4 regions of the Photobacterium kagoshimensis genome follow, and region 1 is predicted to be linked to each of the others. Evidence: predicted binding sites of a transcription regulator. Region 1 holds the regulator's gene; each other region holds the start of a gene.

Region 1 (3,694 bases):
AAGCAGGAGCAGCTGTTATCGTCGTATTGCATGATCTAAACCTTGCTGCACAATATGCAGACCGCTTAGTTATTGTAAAAAATGGAAAGATACAGGCTGATGGCGATGCTTGGCATGCATTAGATTCTCAGAATATTGAGCGAATCTATGGCTGGCCTGTCACGATGACCAAGCACCCTACACTTCAACACCCAGTTATTCTATAGTCGCTCGTTATGTAATCCTTACAATGCACAAATAAATGCATACTGATGCATCAAATTTTACGCAATTTACATTATTATTGTTGATGTTTATCAAGTATTGCCATCTTGATAGACAGAAACGTTGCACTGTGCGCTACACTCAGTAAAATGTGAACGCAAGCGATTAACAATGTAACGCTACCAAATCCATAAAAGCCGCTCATCTGAGAAGCGGCTTTTAACGTTTATACAAGGTCTCTAGCGACATACAGCACTCGAAATGAAAGAGTTGGCGCTATGTATAGCTTAAAAAGATCCTCTTTATTGCAATTATTAGAAGAATAACTATGGCAACGATTAAAGATGTTGCACGTATGGCTGGAGTTTCAACAACAACAGTCTCGCACGTGATTAATAAAACACGCTTCGTAGCAGAAGCAACACAAAAAAAAGTGTTAGCAGCCGTTGATGAACTTAACTATGCACCAAGCGCTGTTGCTCGCAGCCTAAAATGTAACACTACCCGCACAATTGGTATGTTGGTCACCAAGTCAACCAACCCCTTTTTTGCTGAGGTTGTACATGGCGTAGAAGAATACTGCTACAAAGAAGGCTACACACTTATCCTGTGTAACACTGAAGGTAACCTATCTAAGCAACGCGATTACCTGCGCATGCTCGCCGAAAAACGCGTTGATGGCCTAATGGTGATGTGTTCGGACCTTGATCAACGTCTATTAGACCTATTAGAACGTCAAAATGACCTACCTATGGTTGTGATGGATTGGGGTCCTGAAAGTCCACACACGGATAAAATTCAAGACAACGCAGCCATTGGTGGCTATATCGCAATCAAGCACTTTATTGAAAACGGCCACACTAAAATTGGCTGTTTATCAGGTCACAATGAAAAATCAACCTGTCGTGAGCGCTTAAAAGGCTTCCAAAAAGCGATGGACGAAGCAAACCTAACCGTTAATGAAGATTGGATTATCGAAGGTGACTTCGAGTGTGAAACGGCCGTGAAAGCCGCTGAGCAATTCATTGCGATGAAAGAACGTCCAACGGCTATTTTCTGTTTTAACGACATTATGGCCATGGCGATGATCAGTACTTTCGTTCAGAATGGCGTTCGTGTTCCTGAAGATATATCTATCATTGGTTACGATAACATCGAGCTAGCACCTTTCTTCTCGCCACCGTTAACGACAATCCACCAGCCTAAACGCCGTTTAGGTAAAACAGCGATTGAAATCTTGATGGAACGCGTGAAAGATAAAAAGCACGAAAACCGTGTTTTTGAAATGTCACCTGAATTAGTTGTACGTAAATCGGTTCATAAGCTTAACTAACTATTCGCTTTACGCATAAACATTGAATAGCCGACGACCCCATATCGTCGGCTTTTTTTATTCATTCCCGCCACGCTAAACCCTCCTTTTTTACATAAATATTTAATATGTAACAATAAAATTACTTTTAGATTTGAAATAAGTTTGCTTCATTTACCCAATGATTTATTTAATCCCTGAATATTCTCTCTTCATAAAGCAGTAATAATTGAAGCAACATCACATTTTCCCCAGCATAGAGTAAACGCTTTTCTGCTATTTACGATATGCTTATTACGTCACGAACAGGGCAAACTACTTGAAAAAGTAGGACGCAAAGCTTCCGGCCTAACAAAGTGTTATTTAATAAAAATTAACACATTCAAGGTAGCGGGGTTACCGATGGATTTACTGCAAACCTGCTTTAGGGTTTGACATGCTTTTGACATACATTAAGTGTGCTTTGCTAACCTAAACTCCTCGCTTATATGTTAGGTGACTCCCAAGATTTATTTCACCGAGAAGTCGCATGGATAAACCAATACTTAAAGACACTCTAAAATTATTCGATAGTTTTGGCAGTGTTAAATCCCGCTCAATGTTTGGCGGTTTTGGCATTTTCGCAGGCGAAACAATGTTTGCACTGGTAGTAAAAAATAAATTACACCTTCGCGCGAATGCAAAAAACATTGAAGTGTTTAAAGAAGCTAATCTATCACCTTATGTTTATGAGAAACGCGGATTTCCCGTAGTGACTAAACATTTTGCTATTCCTGACCTCTGGTGGGATACCCCAGAGATGATTATCGAGTACGCACAAGGCTCACTAGAAGGTGCGAAGAACGACAAAGAAACAAAAAGTAAAGTTGGGCCATCTCGCATTAAAGATTTGCCAAACTTAAGACTCGCTAATGAACGTATGCTGAAAAAAGTGGGTATTGATACTGTCGATAAACTGATTGAAGTCGGCGCTATTGATGCTTATAAAGCATTGCTCGATACACATGATAATAATCTCAACATCGAGTTGCTTTGGGCTTTAGAAGGCGCAATCAGTGGCACACACTGGTCTGTGATCAGTGAAACGAGACGTGGTGAACTGCTAGGCTTGCTACCTTAGGGAGTCGGGGCAAACACAACACAGTCACCACAATAAGAACGAGGCTCAGGCCTCGTTTTTTGTAGCCCTAGCCTACCGAATGTCAGGATTACGTCAAAGATTGACTCTTCTCACAAATACTGTTCACAAAAGCATCAGTTAACTTTTAATCCCGCCTTAAATAAGTAAAATAACCACTGTCAGTGGGCTTTCCACCGCCATTTTTTTGTTTTTAACTACTTATGGTCACTATCGCACTTAGTGTGACGCCAATAATATGTCACCAGTTCACCTATACCATAACGATACGCAGTCTTAATGATTGCTAAAAAGAGAGGCTCGTATGCTCTGTTCAAAGCCTTTTCCTGGGCAAACAGACCACATATTCAAAGATAAATTTAACAAATGGCCTACACTACTCCGTGCCCTTGTTATTATCAGCCTACTCCCTCCCGCTTTCGCAATGCTACTAGTCTCACAGCAACTGGCTCCTTTTAATGCGCTCATCGACATATTTACTCTGGTTGGTGGCTTTAATATCATCCTGATCATCTGGGGAGTATTACTTAAAATTCGAGCGCGTAAATATTGGTACCGCAATTACCATATAGGCAAGACGCTGCTACTCGCCAGTTTACCTATTCTGGCATCTGCTTATATTGCGTTTTCAGAAATACCCGACAACCGCGTTGTACAGCAAGAACGCAGTCGCGCTGTCGAAGTTGCCATAAATTAAAAACTGTTTAAATTACAAGCAACCGAGCGTTGTTTTCAATTTTTCTTTAATTAATTGAAATATTTGCGCCCTTCGTTGGGTCTCCTTTATTACCTTGGTATAGCATTGGTGCTATATCATGTGTTCATAAGGAAACGACGCTGTGCGCCTGGCAAAAAAAAATAAATACTCAATCTTTGTTCGCCCATTACTTTGGCTACAAAAGCGTAATTTTGGCGCAGAACTCAACCCTTCTTTACTCTGGGGACGCAGACCTCCACTCTTCTGGTTAGTTGCTGTTTTTTTTGGCTACCTTGACCGTCGCCATTCACCACTATCACCTGTTACTCGCTCTCTTATTTGT
Region 2 (3,694 bases), on a different contig from region 1:
ATCACTATTGTTGGAGTTGGATTCTCAGTTCACGCTGTACCTGTTTCGCACTAGGCCGTAAACCCCGCCACAACATAAAACTTTCTGCAGCTTGTCCCACTAGCATGCCAAGTCCATCAAGTGTACGCAGCGCGCCCAACTCGTTTGCCCATTGGTTAAAAGTGGTCGTTTTTGCACTGTAAACCATATCGTAGCAAGTCACTTGACTTGAAATCAGGCTCTTAGGTAAAGGTGGCAGTTGACCAGACAGCCCTGCAGAAGTCGAGTTGATAATGATGTCGGCTGTAAAGCCTTGAAGTTTATCGATCGCTTGCGAAGAAATATTACCGTGCGAAGAAAAAATATCAGCTAATTGTTGCGCCTTCGCTTCTGTACGATTGGTGACAACAAGTTCAGCTGGCTGCTGAGCCAATAAAGGCAGAATAACCCCACGCGCCGCCCCGCCCGCACCAACCAATAGGATACGCTTTCCTTGTAAAGCGACTTGATGCTGTAATAAGTCCTGTACTAAACCTTCACCATCGGTGTTGTCGCCGAGAATAATACCATCATCAAGCTTCTTCAGTGTGTTAACCGCCCCCGCTAATCGCGCACGTTCGGTTAGCTGTTGTGCATAGTGGAATGCATCTTCTTTGAATGGTGCCGTGATATTGCAACCACGGCCACCCTTGGCAAAAAAGCGATCAGCCGCCACAGTGAAACCACCTATCTCAGGTTGCTCGGCATGGTAAGACATATCTTGAGCTGTTTGGCGGGCAAATAAGGTATGAATGAAAGGCGATTTACTTTGAGCAATAGGGTTACCAAAAACAACGTACTGATCCATGTGGGCAGGCTTCCAATAAGTAAGGGTCGATAATTCGACCCTAACACTGCATCTGTTGAAGCTCAAACAGTTCGTTTACCACTGTCGTGGTTTTAAATACTCTTGATATAGCTTTGCTTCTGCTGAATTAGGCTCTGGTTGATAACAATATTCCCAACGCGCTAATGGTGGCATCGACATTAAAATGGATTCCGTACGGCCGCCACTTTGTAAACCAAACAAGGTGCCACGATCATACACCAAGTTAAATTCGACATAGCGACCTCGGCGGTACAACTGGAAATCTCGCTCACGCTCACCAAAGGGTAGGGCATGACGTTTATCAACTATCGGTAAGTACGCATTAATATAGCCGTTGCCGACCGCTTTCATATAAGCAAAGCTCTTTTCAAAGCCCCACTCATTCAGATCATCGAAAAATAAACCGCCAACACCACGCGTTTCATCTCGGTGAGGTAAATAAAAGTATTTATCACACCAGGCTTTATGTTCAGCATATACCTCATCGCCAAATGGTTGGCATAAGGTTTTTGCCGTGTCATGCCAATGCAGGCAGTCTTCATCAAAAGGATAAAATGGCGTTAAGTCAAAACCACCGCCAAACCACCAGACGGGTGCCTCTCCTTCCTTTTCTGCAATGAAAAAACGCACATTAGCGTGAGAAGTGGGTACATAAGGGTTGTTAGGGTGAACAACTAAAGAAACCCCCATGGCTTCAAAGCTACGACCCGCAAGTTCTGGCCGATGTGCTGTCGCAGAAGCGGGCATTTTAGTACCAAACACATGAGAGAAGTTGACACCAGCTTGTTCGAACACGGCACCGCCGCGCATCACACGGCTACGGCCACCACCACCTTGTTCACGCTGCCACTCGTCTTGTTCAAAAGTAGCCTGACCATCTTGCGCTTCAAGGGCATGACAAATACGATCTTGAAGATCGAGTAAAAAGGCTTTAACCGCAGCTTTATCGACTGTTTGCATGCTGACTATCCTTGGCGAAAAACATTACCTGTAAGTGCATCACGAATTTCAGACGGATTATCACGGCCACCTGTATCACCTTGTAAAATAGCAGGCAAACAGTGACCAAGCTGTAATTCGACTTCTGCAGCTGTACGACCAGGTTCTTGCCCCGACAAGTTTGCACTGGTTGAAGTGATAGGTTTGCCAAATTCACGACATAGTTGTTGTACCACCGGATGATCGGTTACCCGTACCGCAATCGTTGAAAATTGCCCCGTAAGGTAAGCGGGAACCGTTGCTTTTGTTGGCATCACCCAAGTCACAGGACCCGGCCATGTCGCTTGGATCTGCTGACGTTGAGCAAATGATAACTGGCTATCATCAATGTAAGGCAACAATTGGTCATAATCCGCAGCAATTAAGATCAAACCTTTTTCGATTGGACGTTGCTTAATCTCAAGCAATTTCATAACAGCTTGCTCATTGTCGGGATCACAGCCCACGCCAAAGACAGCTTCGGTTGGATAGGCGATAACCTCTCCCTGTTGCAGTGCGGTGATCACTTGCGCAAAATTTTCCACGTCACCCTCATTATTATTTAGCTGATTATCATTTAACTTTCTGTTTACTAGTTTACCTACTCTCGGCGAGCAACTCCATGATGGAATCACATGAGGTAAAACCACCGACGCAAACGTTTTCCTTATCGAAAAATCACCGTATAATGCGGCCAACACGTATTCTTAGCGACGTCTTAAGTGATCAACAGGAGATCGGAATGAAAGTTGGAATTATCATGGGTTCGAAATCTGACTGGCCAACCATGCAACATGCTGCTGAAATGCTTGACCGCTTCAATGTCCCTTATGAAACGAAAGTTGTTTCTGCTCACCGTACTCCTCAACTGCTAGCAGATTACGCGAATAGCGCTAAAGAGCGTGGGATTAAAGTGATCATAGCAGGTGCTGGCGGGGCCGCGCACCTACCAGGCATGGCGGCCGCATTTACCAGCCTACCCGTATTAGGGGTTCCTGTTCAATCTCGAGCACTAAAAGGCATGGATTCATTGCTCTCAATTGTCCAAATGCCAAAAGGTATCGCGGTAGGCACATTAGCAATTGGTGAAGCAGGCGCGGCAAACGCAGGGATTTTAGCGGCACAAATCATTGGCACGCACGATGAAGAGGTGATGGCTAAAGTGGAAGCATTCCGCAGTGAACAAACTGAAACCGTTCTTGCGAATCCAAATCCAGCTGAGGACTAATCACATGCACGTACTGGTTTTAGGCGCAGGTCAACTCGCACGTATGATGTCATTAGCGGGTGCACCACTGAATATAGAAATCTCAGCCTTTGATGTGGCAAGTGAAAATATTGTTCACCCGCTAACACAAGCAGTGATCGGCCAAGGCTTAGCCTCTGCTATTGCGCGCGCAGACGTTATTACAGCAGAATTTGAGCATATCCCGCACCATATTCTTGATGTCTGTGAACAAAGTGGAAAATTCCTGCCAACCACAGATGCAATTAAAGCCGGTGGTGATCGCCGTATCGAGAAAGCGTTGCTCGATAACGCAAAAGTACGCAATGCTAAATATTACGTTATCAATACCCGTGCTGATTTTGATGCTGCTGTTGAGCACGTAGGGCTGCCTATGGTACTAAAAAGTGCACTCGGTGGTTACGATGGTAAAGGGCAGTGGCGACTAAAAGATCTCGCGCAAATGGATACTATCTGGGCTGAGATGGCGCTATGCATTAATGCAACACCAACCCAAGCCATTGTTGCTGAAGAGTTTGTCCCGTTCAATCGTGAAGTATCACTGATTGGTGCGCGTGGCAAAGATGGTTCCGTTGCTGTCTACCCGCTCGCGGAAAATGTGCATACAGATGGGGTATTAAGTC
Region 3 (3,694 bases), on a different contig from region 1:
AAGTCAGTTAAGAGAAAATCAAAATGGATGCAGAATTTTGGCATAGCCGTTGGGCTGAAAATCGTATTGGATTTCATTTGGATGATGCAAACCCACTACTATTAAAATATTGGTCGGCATTAGGCGCGACACGAGAAGACAGCGTGTTGGTGCCTATGTGTGGTAAATCTATCGATTTAGACTGGCTTGCACAGAAACACAGTCGTGTTATTGGTGTCGAGTTGAGTCAGATAGCAGTACGCTCATTCTTTGCTGAGCACCTGTATACGCCGATGGTGATAGAGCAGGGCAACGGTGAAGCGATTTATGAATTTGATGAAATTAAAATTCACTGTGGCGACTTCTTCACTGTACCGGTTGAGCCGACGGATGTTGTTTACGATCGTGCGGCCCTGATAGCTATGCCTGAAACACTGCGCAAGCAATATGCTGAGCGTTTATTGTCGTTAACTAAGCCTGGTGGTCGCATTTTGCTTATTACGCTGGATTACCCGCAAGAGCAGCTAAATGGCCCTCCATTTTCTGTCGCAGAAGCGGAAGTGAATGCGTTATTTGAAGGTTGTAAGATCACGCTGCTTGAACGTGATGAAAAAGATGAGTCTCACCCTCGACGCAAGCAGGGTATTACGCGATTTGCTGAAGAAGCATGGTTGATTGAAACGCCAGTTTTAGCGTTATAAATCTGATAATTAATTCGTCGCGGTAGACATGTGAAAAAAGGAGCTTAAGTGCTCCTTTTTTATGACATCACTATGATGACGATCGTTTGCTGGTGACAGGGTCACTTAATTGACCCTGTTTAAGACGCTAGTCTCAGTTCGTTAGAAAACAACTTTTACATCAGCGGCTGTTGCTACTGCATCTTCAACAGCTTGGTCGATGCTGTCACGGCGTGTTAACGCAACACCCAAACGGCGACGACCATCAATTTCTGGTTTGCCAAATAAACGAATTTGCGTTTGAGGGCGTGATAACGCTGCGGTTAGGTTATCAAAGCGAATGTTTTGCGAAGTACCTTCCGCAAGAACAACCGCTGATGCAGATGGACCAAATTGGTTAATGCTGTGGATCGGTAAACCTAAGAAAGCGCGTACGTGTAGGGCGAACTCTGATAGCTCTTGCGAGATAAGCGTAACCATACCCGTATCGTGTGGGCGAGGTGATACTTCACTAAATAATACTTCGTCGCCTTTGATAAATAGCTCTACACCGAATAAGCCATAACCACCCAATGCATTTACTACTTTTTCTGACACGGCTTGCGCAGCTGCTAGTGCTTTATCAGACATCTGCTGTGGTTGCCATGATTCACGGTAATCACCATCTTCTTGGCGGTGACCGATAGGCGCACAGAAATGTACGCCATCAGCTGCACGCACTGTAAGTAGGGTGATTTCATAATCGAACTCAACAAATCCCTCGACAATGACACGACCCGCACCAGCACGACCACCTTCTTGTGCATACTTCCACGCTGATTCGATATCAGCAGGGGTTTTAATCACACTCTGACCTTTACCCGATGAGCTCATAATAGGTTTCACAACGCAAGGTGTACCAATGCGCTCTACTGAGGCGACAAAATCATCGTATTGCTCAGAGAATTCGTAAGGAGAGGTTGGAATAGAGAGCGTCTCTGCAGCTAAGCGACGAATACCTTCGCGGTTCATTGTTAGCTTAGTTGCATTTGCCGTTGGTACAACGTTCACCCCGTCAGCTTCAAGCTCAACCAGAGTGTCAGTTGCGATAGCTTCAATTTCAGGAACAACGTAATGGGGCTTCTCTAGTGCAATAACACGCTTTAATGCTTCACCATCCAACATATCAATTACGTGGCTACGGTGAGCAACGTGCATGGCTGGTGCACCTGCATAGCGATCAACAGCAATCACTTCTAGGCCTAAACGCTGGCATTCAATGGCGACTTCTTTACCTAATTCACCAGAACCAAGAAGAAGAACACGAGTTGCATCAGGGCGAGTAGCTGAACCTAACATTGATAATCCTTACGAGTGAGTATTTAAACTGATGCTGATCATACCTGATTTACACTTTTGCGCAAACGTTTGCTTTGCGTGGCGGTGTACTTGATTAAGAGTTAATCAGACGACAGGATATAAGGTTAATGAGTGAGAGCTATTTGCTGATTTATTACGGTACATATTGGTTTATCAGAAAACGTTCCTTTGCTTTTGTAAAATGATTGTCAGAGTTTAGGCGCTAAGCTCGTTAAACAAGGTACGAACCGCTAGAGTATAGGGATTCAACAGGAAAGCTCAGTGCTCTTGTTTTGTTTTGAGCGTCATAAATAGGTAAATAACCAATGAAAAAGTTGTTAGTAGGTTTAGCATTGATTGCTGCAGTACCTTTCTCGGCACATGCATCTAAAGGGATCGGTGTATTTCTTGGTAGCCCGATGTCTGGCATTCAGTATAAACACGATGACTTACGTTTTTCGTTAGGTGTCGAAAAATTTGGTGTGGCATTCGATAAAACCTTCAACCTTGGTACATTAGCGGATAACCGTAAGCTGGATAGCTTATACACCTTTGTGGGTGCGCAGTATGTCGATCATCATAATAAGAAAGTCGGTGTACGATCGGGGGTGGGTTTTGAGCTACCAGTGAACAACTTTGAGCTTTATGGCGAGTTAGGGCCATCTTTGTATGTGGTTGAAGAAGTCGATTTGGATCTTGAAGCTGCATTGGGCTTTCGTATTCGTTTCTAGAAAGGTGCAGTTATTTATTGTAAAGCACCACCCAGAGGCAGAGGGTGGTGCTTTGTTGTTGGAAGAGAAGTAAGCCAGTTTTAAATAGGGCCTCCTTGATCAAAGAGGTTACCTGAATTTTTCCAACATTTATCCGGCGTTAAGCCTCCTGCGCCAACCGCAGCGAAAGTTTCCCATTTATCATCAGCACGATTATTACCGTCAGAATCGGCATCAAAGTGCCCGACAGAAACCGTTATGCTTGGGTGATCAAAAGGTGCTTTTTCACAGCTAACACGATCATCGGTGAGGGTTTTTAGGAAAGCAACAAGTGCTTCTTGTTCATATTCAGTCAACCCTAGTTCTTGAATATCAGGGTCGAGATTTGATTTATGTTTTCCATACCCCGTAGTGTTATTTTTCTTTGTTCCACGGTGGTTCGCACCACGGTTATAGAACTCTACGACTTGCTCTAAGGTGGCATAACCTCCGCTATGGAAGTATGGCGCCGTTAGTGCGATATTACGTAGCGTTGAGGTTTTAAATGCACCGTCGACAGCATCATTTTCCTTACCTGCGAGGACTCGTTTAGTTAGCTTATTCAGTTGCTTATCCTTATCACAAGGAAGATTATTGATAGCTAGCACTTCAAAGGTACATGGATCGACTTCGAATGGGTCAGGTACATTATTTCCAAGTAGTATTTGGATAAATTGACGAGTAAACGACAACGGGTTACCCCATTGATCTTCTGCGCCGACTCCCAAGTCTTCTTTGGTTGGGGTTACACCTATGTTATAGAAACCATTGTCATATAACGCGACTCGATTATCAGCCATTAGCATGCGTTCAACTAAGCCTTCTTCCTCATTTTCAGCTTGTAAATGTGTTGCAGCTGAGCTGAATTCAGGCCCATTATGACAATTGACACATTTCCCTTTATCAACAAAGACCATTAATCCATCTTTCTCAATGTCAGTTAACGCA
Region 4 (3,694 bases), on a different contig from region 1:
GCGATATCAGGGTGAATGCGCTGAAGTAAAGCGACATCAACAGAGTCAGCGACCGTAAAGTTCAACTCCCCCGTTGCAACTAATCGCAGCAGTTCATCACTGTCGGTATCATCAGAGGCTTCCCAGGTTAAATCGGGGTAGAGCTCTTTTAATTGCAGTAAGCGTTTTTCGTGGCTAGAGCCTGCAACAATTTTTAAGCTGCCTTTATTGAGTGCCAGATCGCTGGGTTTACGTGGGCGCCAATTGCCTTTTTTGTACACCACGACTTGACTTGCAAAGTAATAAGCTGGCGCTGATTTGAATGCCTCGATACGATCGGGTGTGATAGTGAGTCCAGCCGCGATGATATCAACATCATGACGCTTTAAAGCAGGGAAAAGCCCAGAGAGGGTGAACATAGGTTGCATTTCAAGCTTAACCCCCAGCTTTTTGGCAAAGCGCTGGGCGAGTTCGTAATCAAGGCCTGTCGGGCCATCACTACCTATATAGTAAGAAAGCTGATTATTCAGCGTGCCAACACGAAGAACACCACTTTCGCGGATGCGTTCTAAATCGTCCTGAGGTTGGCTTTGCCATTTACATCCGCTGAGTCCGAGGCAGGCTAGGGTAATTAGCAGCAAGGTCTTAAAGCGGATATTGAATGAATGACTGTTCAAATATACATGCTCATCGTTATAGTTTGGTGTTCTTTATACCAAATGACGGCGGATCCTCAAAGTAACCTGATAGTAATCATGTGCTCAATATAGCAATTGAGCTAATCAACAAAGTGTATATTGCTGGTCAGTTTTGTGGCAATAATGCTATGGAAGTGATCGAAAAATGCTGTTTTTATGCTGAAACTGAGGATGATTGAAAAAAAAACACGCAAACGGTTGCGTCAAGTGTTACGTCGCCAAACAATTTCCCTTATACTACGGCCAATACATGAGCCATACACCTTGAAACTGAAGTCGTGTAAGTGCTGAAAAAGGTGACATTGATGTGGTTATTGCGCCAATAGGGCTGAAATAACTAGATCAATATCACCTTCATTCAACTGCTAATCGAGAGTCGTTCGCACATGGAAATTTTGCGTGGTTCACCCGCACTATCTGAGTTTCGCGTTAATAAGCTATTAGAGCGTTGTCGCGAATTAGGTCTGCCTGTGACTGGCATCTATGCCGAGTTCATGCACTTCGCTGATTTATCAGCGCCTCTTACTGCTGACGAGCAAAGCAAGCTTGCGAGCCTGCTGACCTACGGTCCAACGATTGCCGAGCATGAGCCAGTTGGCACCTTGCTGCTGGTAACGCCACGCCCTGGCACTATCTCGCCATGGTCTTCTAAATCTACCGATATCGCCCGCAACTGTGGCTTAACACATGTTAAGCGTTTAGAGCGTGGTACGGCATATTACGTAGAAGCCACTGCAACATTAACCGATGAACACCTTGCAGAGCTAAAAGGCTTGATCCACGACCGTATGATGGAAGTGGTTTTCGGTGAGTTTGAAGCCGCACAAGCTTTATTTGTTCAAGCTGAACCTGCGCCTGTAAAATCTGTTGATATCCTTGCTGGTGGCCGCAAAGCCCTAGAAGAAGCCAACGTAACGCTAGGCTTGGCATTAGCAGAAGACGAAATTGACTACTTAGTGGAAAACTTCACTAAGTTAGGTCGTAACCCAAATGACATTGAACTGATGATGTTTGCTCAAGCGAACTCAGAGCACTGTCGTCATAAAATCTTTAATGCTGACTGGACGATTGACGGTGTCGATCAAGAAAAGTCATTGTTTAAGATGATCAAAAACACTTACGAGAAGAACCACGAGCACGTGCTGTCTGCTTACAAAGATAATGCAGCGGTAATGGAAGGCTCGGAAGTGGGGCGTTTCTTCCCGAATCCAGAATCTCGTCAATATAACTACCATCAAGAAGCGGCACACATCTTGATGAAAGTCGAAACGCATAACCACCCAACGGCTATTTCACCTTGGCCGGGCGCATCAACAGGTTCAGGCGGCGAAATCCGTGATGAAGGTGCAACGGGGATTGGTGGTAAACCTAAAGCGGGTCTGGTTGGCTTTACCGTTTCTAACTTGCGTGTTCCTGGCTTTGAACAGCCTTGGGAAACCGATTTTGGTAAGCCTGGCCGTATCGTTAATGCGTTAGATATTATGCTAGAAGGCCCGCTAGGTGGCGCGGCATTCAATAACGAATTTGGTCGTCCAAACCTATTGGGTTACTTCCGTACTTACGAAGAAAAAGTGACGTCACACAACGGTGAAGAAGTACGTGGTTACCACAAACCAATCATGATTGCGGGCGGTATGGGTAATATCCGTGCCGAGCATGTTCAGAAGAAAGAGATCCCTGTTGGTGCGAAGCTTATCGTACTGGGCGGTCCTGCAATGAACATCGGTTTGGGTGGCGGTGCGGCTTCATCAATGGCATCGGGCCAGTCGGCTGAAGATTTAGACTTTGCTTCAGTACAACGTGAAAACCCAGAAATGGAACGTCGTTGTCAGGAAGTGATCGACCGTTGTTGGCAGATGGGGGAAAACAACCCAATCGCCTTTATCCACGATGTGGGTGCAGGTGGTATCTCAAATGCATTGCCTGAACTGGTTGATGATGGTGAGCGTGGCGGTAAATTCCAGCTACGTGATGTGCCTAATGACGAACCAGGCATGAGCCCACTAGAGATCTGGTGTAACGAATCGCAAGAGCGCTATGTGATGGCCATCGCGCCCGAAAACATGGCTGCTTTCGATGCAATTTGTAAGCGTGAGCGCGCGCCGTACGCCGTAGTTGGTGAAGCGACGGAAGAGCGTCACCTAACGCTAGAAGATAGCCATTTCGACGATACGCCAATTGATATGCCAATGGATATCCTATTGGGCAAAGCGCCGAAAATGCACCGTGATGTGAAAACGCAAAAAGTGCAAGGCCAAGCTATTGACCGCTCAGGTATTGATTTAGAAGAAGCGACTCAACGCGTACTTCGTCTACCTGCTGTAGCCGAGAAAACATTCCTTATTACCATTGGTGACCGTACTGTTACTGGCCTAGTGGCTCGTGACCAAATGGTGGGTCCATGGCAGGTACCTGTTGCTAACTGTGCAGTAACAGCGGCAAGTTACGATACTTACCATGGTGAAGCGATGTCGATGGGTGAGCGTACTCCTGTTGCATTGCTTGATTTTGGTGCATCAGCGCGTTTAGCGGTAGGTGAAGCGATTACTAACATCGCAAGTGCCGATATTGGCGACATGAAGCGCATTAACCTATCAGCTAACTGGATGTCACCAGCGGGCCACCCAGGTGAAGATGCAGGTCTGTACGAAGCGGTGAAAGCGATTGGTGAAGAGCTGTGTCCTGCACTTGGCTTAACCATTCCTGTGGGTAAAGACTCGATGTCGATGAAAACCCAGTGGGAACAAGACGGTGAGCACAAAGAAGTGACGTCACCGCTATCGCTAGTGATTACTGCTTTTGGTCGTGTTGAAGATGTACGTAAAACAGTTACGCCTCAGCTGCGTACCGATAAAGGCGATTCAAGCCTAGTGCTTATCGATTTAGGTTGTGGTCAAAACCGCCTAGGTGCGACAGCACTGGCGCAAGTTTACAAGCAGCTTGGTGATAAGCCAGCAGACGTTGATAGCCCTGAATTACTGAAAGGCTTCTTCACTGCTGTTCAACAACTAGTACGT

Evidence for each region. The regulator PurR, encoded in region 1, represses purine synthesis genes. The targets are predictions, from matches to a motif close to TNANGNAAACGTTTNCNTNA.
Region 2: purE (5-(carboxyamino)imidazole ribonucleotide mutase) is a predicted target of PurR. The motif match lies at 2,476-2,495, and genes of this name have one in related genera.
Region 3: purT (formate-dependent phosphoribosylglycinamide formyltransferase) is a predicted target of PurR. The motif match lies at 2,055-2,074, and genes of this name have one in related genera.
Region 4: purL (phosphoribosylformylglycinamidine synthase) is a predicted target of PurR. The motif match lies at 864-883, and genes of this name have one in related genera.

The regions. Positions count from the first base shown of each region.
Region 1 covers NZ_JAKJSO010000018.1:45,865-49,558, forward strand. Annotated here, with positions in the region: gene L4C35_RS17060 (heme ABC transporter ATP-binding protein) at 1-206, shown strand, start outside; gene purR (HTH-type transcriptional repressor PurR) at 533-1,537, shown strand; cyclic di-GMP riboswitch class I at 1,816-1,920, shown strand; gene L4C35_RS17070 (TfoX/Sxy family DNA transformation protein) at 2,046-2,636, shown strand; gene L4C35_RS17075 (hypothetical protein) at 2,959-3,351, shown strand; gene L4C35_RS17080 (carboxymuconolactone decarboxylase family protein) at 3,494-3,694, shown strand, end outside.
Region 2 covers NZ_JAKJSO010000026.1:1,270-4,963, forward strand. Annotated here, with positions in the region: gene aroE (shikimate dehydrogenase) at 5-826, opposite strand; gene hemF (oxygen-dependent coproporphyrinogen oxidase) at 902-1,807, opposite strand; gene tsaC (L-threonylcarbamoyladenylate synthase type 1 TsaC) at 1,813-2,370, opposite strand; gene purE (5-(carboxyamino)imidazole ribonucleotide mutase) at 2,568-3,053, shown strand; gene L4C35_RS20790 (5-(carboxyamino)imidazole ribonucleotide synthase) at 3,058-3,694, shown strand, end outside.
Region 3 covers NZ_JAKJSO010000008.1:201,455-205,148, reverse strand. Annotated here, with positions in the region: gene L4C35_RS01430 (thiopurine S-methyltransferase) at 24-680, shown strand; gene purT (formate-dependent phosphoribosylglycinamide formyltransferase) at 822-1,997, opposite strand; gene L4C35_RS01420 (hypothetical protein) at 2,324-2,728, shown strand; gene L4C35_RS01415 (cytochrome-c peroxidase) at 2,809-3,694, opposite strand, start outside.
Region 4 covers NZ_JAKJSO010000011.1:149,110-152,803, reverse strand. Annotated here, with positions in the region: gene mltF (membrane-bound lytic murein transglycosylase MltF) at 1-656, opposite strand, end outside; gene purL (phosphoribosylformylglycinamidine synthase) at 1,064-3,694, shown strand, end outside.